Regions from separate parts of the Paenibacillus sp. FSL P2-0322 genome, predicted to be linked through region 2. Evidence: riboswitches for the same ligand, from Rfam matches in the RefSeq annotation. Region 2 holds a riboswitch; each other region holds the start of a gene.

Region 1 (3,283 bases), 1.9 Mb from region 2:
CAATTCCTGATAAGCCGAGCAGGGCAATCAGGTTCGGGAAAGCCATCATTGCGTTAAAGATATCTGCCAGCAGCCAAATCGCATCCAGTTTAATGAACGCGCCCCCGGCAACCAGTAGGATGAACAGATAGCGGTATGGCTTAATCCACTTGACCCCAAGCAAATATTCAACACAGCGTTCCCCGTAATAGTTCCAGCCGAGCATGGTGGTGAACGCAAACATAATCAGAATGATTGTGAGCAGTTCTGCCCCCAGCGGGAATGCGCTGGAAAATGCTTGCTGAGTCATCAGGCCCGCATCGGTAGGCCCGCTCCACACACCACTAACCAGTAGCGTCAACCCGGTCATCACACAAATAACCATCGTATCAATAAACACGCCTGTCATGGAAATTAGCCCTTGCTCCGCAGGCCATTTGGTTTTGGCAGCTGCGGCTGCAATCGGTGCGCTTCCCAATCCGGCCTCATTGGCAAAAATACCTCTGGCTACCCCACTTCGCATCGCCAGCATAATCGTAGCTCCGGCAAATCCGCCCGTTGCAGATGTAGTTGAAAATGCCGAATGGAGCACCAGCGCAATTGCGGCAGGTAGTTGGTCAGCAAACCGAATCAGTACGATGAGACAGATCAGTACGTACAAGCCTGTTTTAAAAGGAACGACCTTCGTCGATACCTTGGCAATGCTTTTGAGTCCTCCAATAGTAACAAGTCCTGTAAGGATAGCAATAATCAGTGCCGTTACAATGGGCGGAACGCCAAAACTGTTTTCGGTCGAAGATACAATCGCTTTGACCTGCGGAAACGTTCCAATCCCGAACAACGCTACCAGCATGCCCGAAAAAGCAAACAGCATCGCCAGCGGTTTAAAACGGCGTCCCAGACCTTTCTCAATATAATACATCGGGCCGCCGGAAAATTGCCCATTCCGATCCTTCACCCGGTATTTTACCGCAAGTACACCTTCCGCATATTTCGTCGCCATCCCAAAAAAGGCTGCAACGACCATCCAGAACAAGGCACCCGGCCCGCCCAGCTTAATGGCTGTCGCTACGCCGACAATACTTCCTGTGCCAACTGTAGCCGCCAACGCTGTACTCAAAGCCGCAAAACTACTTACATCCCCGCTGCCTTCATTCGGGGCCTTACCGATCAGCTTGATCGCCAGGGGCAGGCGGAATACCTGCAGCATCTTCAAACGTATGGTCAGCCACAACCCCGTTCCCATGACAAGAATGATGAGAGGCGCCCCCCATATCCAACTGCTAATCGCTTCTAACACATGTACCAAATTCATTTCAACCCGCTCCTCCAGCATATTAGAAAACAAAAAAGAGTCAAATCCGCTGATTCGACTCCTGGAGAGGTTAAAGGCACGAAAAAATACAACCATCTTGCGCAGGTTTCTGCCTCTAATAGCTTATAAAAAAGCCTAGGGCATTCCCTGTCACAGGTTATTCGCGTCTCTGTCCTTTTGCCTGAGAGTTTAAGCAGATGTTCTCTGCGGTGCACCTTCGGCGCCCAATTAAGGGTCTCTCCAGAGTTCTGTCCGTTTACGGTCCCCGCTTGTTGCTGTAATCAGCCTAAGCACCTGAGAGTTTTGCCCCTTCGGTCGGAACTTTCGTTCCATCTCCCGCAAACATCAACCAGACATATGAAATTTTTATTTATTATACAGAAAACTTTCAGCTTATTACAAGTGAAAAGTTTGTGAAGCCCTCTGAAACATTATTATTATGTCTATCAAAAAAAGCGGGTACAGCAGATTGCATCCTTAGGATGTCCTCTGCTATACCCGCCCGAGAAAATTTGGAATTACAATTCTTCACCATTGGTTGCTATCACATTTTTATACCAGTTAAATGAGTCCTTTTTGGAGCGTTTGAGCGTTCCGTTACCGTCATCATCCAGATCAACGTAAATAAATCCGTAGCGCTTGGACATTTCGGAAGTAGACATGCTCACAAGGTCGATAGGACCCCAGCTGGTGTAACCAATCAGATCAACACCGTCGGCAATCGCTTCCTTCATTTGGGCAATATGCTGACGCAAGTAATCAATGCGATACGTATCATGCACAGAGCCGTCTTCTTCCACCTTATCATACGCACCCAAACCATTTTCCACGATGAACAGCGGCTTTTGGTAGCGGTCATAAAACGTGTTCAGCGTAACACGCAGGCCGATCGGATCGATCTGCCATCCCCAGTCAGAGGACTGTAAATATGGATTTTTCACGCCGCCAATCAGGTTTCCTGCTGCTTTTTCGCCTTCTGGACCTGCAGATACGGTCAAGGTCATGTAGTAGCTGAATGAGATATAATCGACCGTGTTATTTTTTAAAATTTCGGCATCGCCTGGTTCTGTGTGTATAACAACATTATTTTCTTCAAAATAACGATTCATGTAGTTGGAATATTCCCCACGGGCATGCACATCCGTAAAGAACAGGTTCATCTGATTTTCATGCTGGGCTTTCAGTATATCCTCTGGATTACACGTATGTGGGTAGCTTTCCAAACGAGCCAGCATACAGCCGATTTGAGAGCCCGGGATGATCTCATGTCCTCGTTTTGTCGCCAGTGCACTAGCTACAAATTGATGATGCAGTGCTTGATATATCGCTTGCTGCTTGTTTTCTACGCGGTCAATGACCACCCCGCCACCGGTAAACGGACTCATGGTCATTACATTGATTTCATTAAAGGTCAGCCAGTATTTTACTTTATCCTTATAACGCGTGAACACAGTTTCGGCATAATTTACGTAGTGCTGTATAACTTCACGACCCAGCCAGCCATTATACTTCTGAGTCAAACCCAGCGGTGTCTCATAATGTGACAATGTTACCAGCGGTTCAATACCATATTTGCGCAGCTCATCAAATACATTGTCGTAGAATTGCAGTCCCGCTTCATTCGGCTCGGCATCATAGCCATTCGGGAAAATCCGCGACCAGTTGATGGACATACGAAATACCTTAAAGCCCATTTCCGCGAACAATGCAATATCTTCTTTGTAGTGGTGGAAGAAGTCCACACCTTCACGTTTTGGAAAACGGGCATTGACTTTGCCTGCCAAAATGTCTTCGAGTCGCTCGGACGAAATCTCCATAGCATGATCGTTCTTGCGCTCTGCTTTGGGTACATAGGCAACCATGTCGGCACTGGACAATCCTTTTCCATCTACGTCAAAAGCACCTTCCAATTGGTTGGCTGCGGTTGCACCACCCCACAGGAAATTTTCGGGAAATCCTTTTAATGTCTTAGTCATAGTATAAAAACCT
Region 2 (3,283 bases):
ATCCAGAGTCAAACCTGCCACATCAGACAATTTCGTGTAGTCCTGCTTCCATGCAAGCCATTGAACCGTTTGCACCAGGAAGGTGGAATCATCCACTTCTTTAAAACCATCATATGTCTTCTTCGACTGTCCGTTTTCCTCACGCACATATTTCGGTGTAGCATCTTCTACAGGGGAAGAATCACCGATGAACGCTGCCTTGCCTTGACCTACCTTGGAAATAGCAGCATAAGGTCCTTCCGCACGGCCCCCGCCGTTATAAACTCCCTGGTCTACCGCATTACCCCATTTTTTCGTGCCTGAAGGGATATAAGCAATGCCTTTAGCCTTGGTAGGATCAATAATAGCCAGCGTAGATCCTGCATGCATTGCAATCGAGCGCACACCCTTGGTAATGCCGAAAGATTGATCTGCGGCTACAATGTCGGTAGCATTCACATCACCCAGCGCATTGTAACGGAAACGAACGCCAAAGTTGGCCGCCAGCCAATCGGAGCTTGTTAATCCTTGCATCGCCGGTGATGCAGCTTCTTCTGCAGTCATGCCCTTGGCCGGATTAGTATAGGCTCCACGACGGTAACCATTCATAACCTCGGAGGAATCCCAACGGTTTTTGTTACGGTCCGCATTATAATGATCGGAGATGAAGAAGACGCTCCCCCCGCTATTCACGTATTGCAGCAGGGCAGCCTGCTCGGATGCCTTAAAGGCAACATTCGCTTCACCAATAATGAACACATCATATTGGCGTAACTTATCATATGTTATAGCCTGCTCTCCATAAGTAAAAGGAATGGGACGATTCAATTGGTCTACCGTAAAGCCTACATTACGCAGTCCATTGGCAAAGTCGGAGAAGGCGCCTTCAATGACCCAATCTGCTGCACCAGCGGTCTGTGCGTGCGTATTATCGAACAGCACCTTTTTGCCTTTTCCATCCGGCAGTGTAGTACCGGGTTGACCCGGGTTGCCAGGTTCGCCTGGTTCCCCCGGCTCGCTTCCGCTCACCAGTTCAACAGCACTTGGACTTTTCACTCCACCAAAATTATTGTAGGCGCCGAGTGTACCCGTCACACGAATTTTGCTGCCGATCAGCTCAGGATGGCCTGATAGCCCATATTGCCCTCTGTACGCTGAAGTCAGCTGTACATCCAACAGATTAGACGTATTACGTTCATTTGCCTGATCGGCAATCAGTACGTTAAAATCATTCGCGAACGGGGAAGAAAAGTTAGCCGTTTTCGATCCGGTAGCATGTCCGACGATGTAACCTTCCACCGTCACCGTACCTCCACTGCTTTGGCGCTGAAGTGCTTCGGCTACTGTCAATGCTCCCTCCGCCTTGACCTGACCGAATGGAACGAAGATCCCAATCAGCAGTGATACGATCGCTGCTAGATGCAACATCCCTTTTAAGCGTGAACCTGTGAATCGCAAGCCTTTTACCATACGTCAATATCCCTCCTATGATTTCCATAAATATACTTGTCCTTTATCAGATTAGCCGCCAATCTTCTAATTCCTTCCTGGTTTCATCCATAATTATGTAAATTTTAATCTTTTTTATTGGAAACGCACCTGTTTATGTAAAAATTAAACCTGTGATTGACACTGAGCACGGCATACATTACGCTAAGGAAGACATGTAGAACGGTATACGCGAATGAAGATGACGGGAGAGTCTGTCCAGGGAGCCTACACTCTGGCGGCACCGAAGGAGCAAGACGTCAGCACCCGGCTGACGGATAATCTCTCAGGTCCATGTATCGTCATCTGACGCAACTCTGGAGAGAGCGCAAGCCACCCAAGGGGTAAGGCGGTAAGAACACCGCACGAAACTCTCAGGTAACGAGGACAGAGATAAGGGAAACTTCCTTATCCTGTCCTTTTTTGTGCTCACATTGTGCGTCAGCATTAAGAACCGTCATAACCGCGCAAAGACGCGGAAATACCATATAGTATGGTATTAGAACATACAGGGGGCCACACCATGCGTTTCAAAGATGTATTTTCTATTATCGGTCCGGCCATGACCGGACCTTCCAGTTCACACACCGCAGGCGCGGTGCGGCTCGCACGCGTTGCCCGGCACTGGCTCGGGACGCAGCCTGACCGTGCCCGCATGACGCTGTACGGCTCCTTTGCCGACACGTATAAAGGACACGGTACAGACCTGGCGCTCATCGCAGGGCTGCTTAATTACGATACGGACGATCACCGGATTCCGGATGCCGAGCAATGGGCAGAGCAAGCCGGGATGGCCGTGGAATTCGCCGTCAGCGGACTCCCCGCGCCTCATCCGAACACTGTCCGTTTCGAGCTGTGGAAGGGCGAGGATCAGCGCACACTGTTGGGCTCCTCCATCGGCGGCGGCAGCATCCATGTCCAGCAGCTTAACGAATTCCGGGTCAATCTGACCGGGGAGCTGCCTACGCTGGTGCTTCTCCACTCGGATAAGCCCGGTACATTGGGCGCGATAACTTCAGCGCTGGGCGCGGCCCACATTAACATTGCCTATATGCACGTAGATCGCAAAGGCCGGGATGGTGAAGCACTCACCGCCATTGAAACGGACAGTTCTGCTCCAGCTGAACTGATTGCGGAACTGCGTTCTTTACCTCATATGTATGAAATTAAGATGATTAATTTGAAAAAAGGAGCTGAATCCGATGCGGTTTAGCCATCTGCATGAAATCAGCGCTTTATGCGCTGAAGAATCCACCACAATTGGCCGTTTGATGATTCAAGAGCAGGTACAAGAGACGAATACAACGGAGGAAGAAATCTTTCGCCAAATGTCTGATTATTATGAAGTCATGAAGGAAGCCGTTCATCGCGGTCAGACACAAGACACCGTATCCCGCAGTGGATTGACGGGCGGTGACGGCAAGCGCCTAGCCGAGTATCTGCGGTCAGGGGAAACCTGCTCCGGTGATGCCTCCGCGCTTGCCATGGCTTATGCCCTCTCCGTGTCGGAGGTTAATGCATCCATGGGTCGCATTGTGGCCACGCCTACCGCAGGCTCATGTGGGGTTATCCCTGGTGTGTTCATCAGTGCGCAGGAGCGGTTCGGCTGGGATGATGAGCATATGGTGAACGGCCTGTTCGCCGCTGGAGCCATTGGCTACGTGATCGCCAACAACTCCTTCATTTCTGGCGCGGAGGGAGGCTGTCAGGCTGAGATTGGTTCAGCTATCGGGATGGCTGCTGGCGCTATGGTCGAGCTGCGTGGTGGTACGCCTGAACAGGCTGTTCACGCCGTGGGCCTCGCTCTTAAGAACAC
Region 3 (3,283 bases), 2.0 Mb from region 2:
AAAAAGTTGGGGCTTTGGACCAAAACAGCCGCGGTCTGTTCCGATACGGCCGCCGCTAGCGCATCAGCATCCGTTACGCCGTCCGAACAGCCGATTTCCACGATGTCCAAATCCAATCCGCGTGCATAGGCTGCCAATACCTGACGTGCCTCCGGATGGACGGACCTTGATACGATAAGCTGTTTACGGCGGGTAGCTGCGGCGGACAGTGAGCCCGCTTCCGCCAGTGCAGTCGCTCCGTCGTACATGCTGGCATTAGCTACAGCCATGCCCGTCAATTCGCAAATATACGACTGAAACTCGAAAATGGCTTGTAGCTCGCCTTGGCTTACTTCCGGCTGATAGGGGGTGTAGGCTGTATAGAATTCCGAGCGTGAAGTGATGTGCTGGATGACGGACGGAATATGATGATCATAAATTCCTGCGCCAAGGAAGCTGGCATGTGTGTCTGTATTGGCGTTGTGTCCGGCCAGCTCGGCCAAGTGGCGGGTTAAGGCTTTCTCATCGAGTCGAGAAGAGAGAGGCAGTTCCCCTTGATATCGAATGGCCTCTGGAATGTCACTGAATAAATCATCAATAGATGATACACCCACCACACGCAGCATTTCGGTTTGATCCTGTTCAGTCATAGGGAGATAACGATGCTGCTTCATAGGTTCTGACTCCTTTCGAAAAGCAAGATTTTAGATCGTAAATTAGCTAATAAAAAAGTGTGTGAGATGAAAAACCCAGAAGTTCATATCTGACATATTTGCTTTATAGAAATAAAAAGAGTTTAAGATCAGCGCGGGCGTTTATAAAAGGGTGCTGCCACCACCTCGGCACGCAGGCGTTTGCCACGAATCTCAACCTCCAACGGTGTGGAGAGGGCGCTAAAACGACTGTCCACCAAGGCGAGGCCCAGATTACGCTTCAAGGTGGGCGACTGAGTCCCCGTTGTGACCTCACCAATGTGTTGTCCTTCTGCGAATACCGGGTAATGGGCGCGTGGGATACCGCGATCAATCATTTCCAGCCCGATCAATTTGCGAGGAATCCCTTGTTCTTTCTGACGTTGCAGTGCTTCTCTACCGATAAAATCTCCTTTATTCAGCTTGACGAAGAAACCTAGACCAGCTTCGAGTGGTGAAATCGTGGCAGATAACTCCTGACCATATAGCGGCAACCGTGTCTCAAAGCGTAGGGTATCCCGAGCACCAAGTCCAGCGGGAATCAGCCCATACGACTCACCGGAACGAAGCAAACCCTCCCATACGGCTGGTGCTTCCGCAGCAGGTATATAAAATTCAAAACCGTCTTCGCCCGTATATCCGGTTCGTGAGACCAGTGCTTTTGCTCCGAACAATGGCACATTCTCATGGAAGCGGAAAGATGCCAGATTCGTAATGTCCGTATCTGCCACGGCTGCGGCAATACGTGCTGCCTCCGGTCCTTGCAACGCTAGCAATGCTATCGCATCAGACACATTCTCCATGTGAACGGATGCAGGCATATGGCGCATTAGCCAATCCCAATCCTTATCGATGTTGGATGCGTTCACAACGAGCATGTAGCGTTCCGGTCCTTTGCAGTAAACAAGTAGGTCGTCTACTACCCCTCCATCGGGGTAACACAGGAGTGAATATTGTGCCTGACCTGGTTCCAACTGGCTGACATCATTCGTGGTCACCTTTTGCAGAAAAGCTTCGGCTTCTTTGCCTTCAACCAAAAATTCGCCCATATGCGATACATCGAATAAACCCGCACGTTGCCGGACGGCCTCATGCTCCTTTTGAATGCCGCTAAACTGAACCGGGAGCTCCCAGCCGCCAAAGTCAATACAACGAACCCCAGACTGCGTCCCGTAGGACGAATATAGCGGTGTTTTTCGCAAATTAGTCATTATTCCACTCCTATCCGGTGTGATCGGCTAAACAAAAAAGACAGGCCGAAAAAAACGTATAGACGGCAGTCTACACTCTTTTTTTCAGCTCTGTCCTTGATACCAGAAAGTTACCCCGGTATGTACCGGGTTTCCCCTTGGGTGATCCGCTCCAATAGCGAATGCTCTCCAGAGATGCGTCCGGCAGAGGTCCTTTTGCCTGAGAGATTCACCTGCAATGCAGGTTTACTCCTTCGGCGCTACCTTCGGGATCAACGGTATATTACCTGGCTTTGCAGATAACAACTTGATCCGATTCGCGTGCACTTATGTCTCACAAGCGGCAACAGCTATGCGAATCTTTTTGGCAGTCTCTCCCTCCGCGTTCATCCGCGTTTGCAGTTGTCGGGGTGTTTCCCAAAGCATTTGCTATAACCCATTAATACGCAAATTCATTTAAAATGTCAATAAAAATGTCATCAAAAACAATAGAAAAAACATTTAATATATAAATAAGGATATGTAAGCGTTTGTTATAAGCTATCATATTTTTATATAGTACGCTATATGAGGTGATATGAAGTATTTTTGTTAGTATTATTGACATGAGTGTTCTTGTTGTCATAATCTTAACCTGTCTAGTACAGTGAGCAAAAGCGATTTTATTCATATGGAAGTGAGGGGAACAGAATGGGTGAAGTAAAGCAGCAACTTTGGTATACAGACGAACATGAGTGGGTTCAGCGGACAGAGAATGGAACGGTACGAATTGGTATTACAGACTTTGCACAGCATCAACTGGGTGATATTGTTTTTGTAGAATTACCTGAGGCGGGAGCAACGATTGAGCAGGGAGCGGAGATCGGTACGATTGAATCGGTGAAGACAGTATCCGACCTTTTTGCTCCGGTGACGGGAACCATACTAAAAGTGAATGAAACGCTGGAAAGTACACCTGAGCTAGTGAATGAATCTCCCTATGAAAAAGGTTGGATGATCGAAGTAGAGATGGATAAAGATGTGGAGGAAGCCTTGGGCAAGCTACTGTCTGCGGATCAGTATGAGCAGTTGATTTCCGATGAGCAATAATGGAGCATTGTAGTATGGAGTAAGAGGGTTATTTGTCTGCTCGATTTTTGTATAAAATAGTCGCTATGATTTGACGTAGCGGCTATTTTTTTGTCTTTTTTCAAACGTAATTACGTGTTTTATTCTGATTTAGAGGGTTGTCCCCATATAAGAATCATACATAATCCAGCACGGTTTTTCGACTAATTTCTATAGCTACAGGTCATATTAAGAAGAATTATGCAGGTATAATACCTTCCCGGATAATTTAAATTTAAATGTTGTCATCAACGTTCATGACGAAAGTACGTTTTCATTTCGTTGATGAAGATAGCGCTGTCATTTAGTATGAAT

The links. A riboswitch is a leader RNA that binds a small molecule or an ion and turns the genes downstream of it on or off. The one in region 2 is predicted to bind glycine.
Region 1: it holds a riboswitch for glycine, as region 2 does, so the genes downstream of both, MKY24_RS20660 (sodium:alanine symporter family protein) here and sdaAB (L-serine ammonia-lyase, iron-sulfur-dependent subunit beta) in region 2, are expected to answer to the same signal.
Region 3: it holds a riboswitch for glycine, as region 2 does, so the genes downstream of both, gcvT (glycine cleavage system aminomethyltransferase GcvT) here and sdaAB (L-serine ammonia-lyase, iron-sulfur-dependent subunit beta) in region 2, are expected to answer to the same signal.

Annotation. Positions count from the first base shown of each region.
Region 1 covers NZ_CP150243.1:4,684,629-4,687,911, forward strand. The annotation lists gene MKY24_RS20660 (sodium:alanine symporter family protein) at 1-1,294, opposite strand, end outside; glycine riboswitch at 1,454-1,548, opposite strand; gene MKY24_RS20665 (glycoside hydrolase family 1 protein) at 1,813-3,270, opposite strand.
Region 2 covers NZ_CP150243.1:463,876-467,158, reverse strand. The annotation lists gene MKY24_RS02110 (DUF6359 domain-containing protein) at 1-1,449, opposite strand, end outside; glycine riboswitch at 1,664-1,779, shown strand; gene sdaAB (L-serine ammonia-lyase, iron-sulfur-dependent subunit beta) at 1,991-2,680, shown strand; gene sdaAA (L-serine ammonia-lyase, iron-sulfur-dependent, subunit alpha) at 2,670-3,283, shown strand, end outside.
Region 3 covers NZ_CP150243.1:4,511,752-4,515,034, reverse strand. The annotation lists gene gcvPA (aminomethyl-transferring glycine dehydrogenase subunit GcvPA) at 1-653, opposite strand, end outside; gene gcvT (glycine cleavage system aminomethyltransferase GcvT) at 782-1,882, opposite strand; glycine riboswitch at 2,060-2,251, opposite strand; gene gcvH (glycine cleavage system protein GcvH) at 2,552-2,950, shown strand.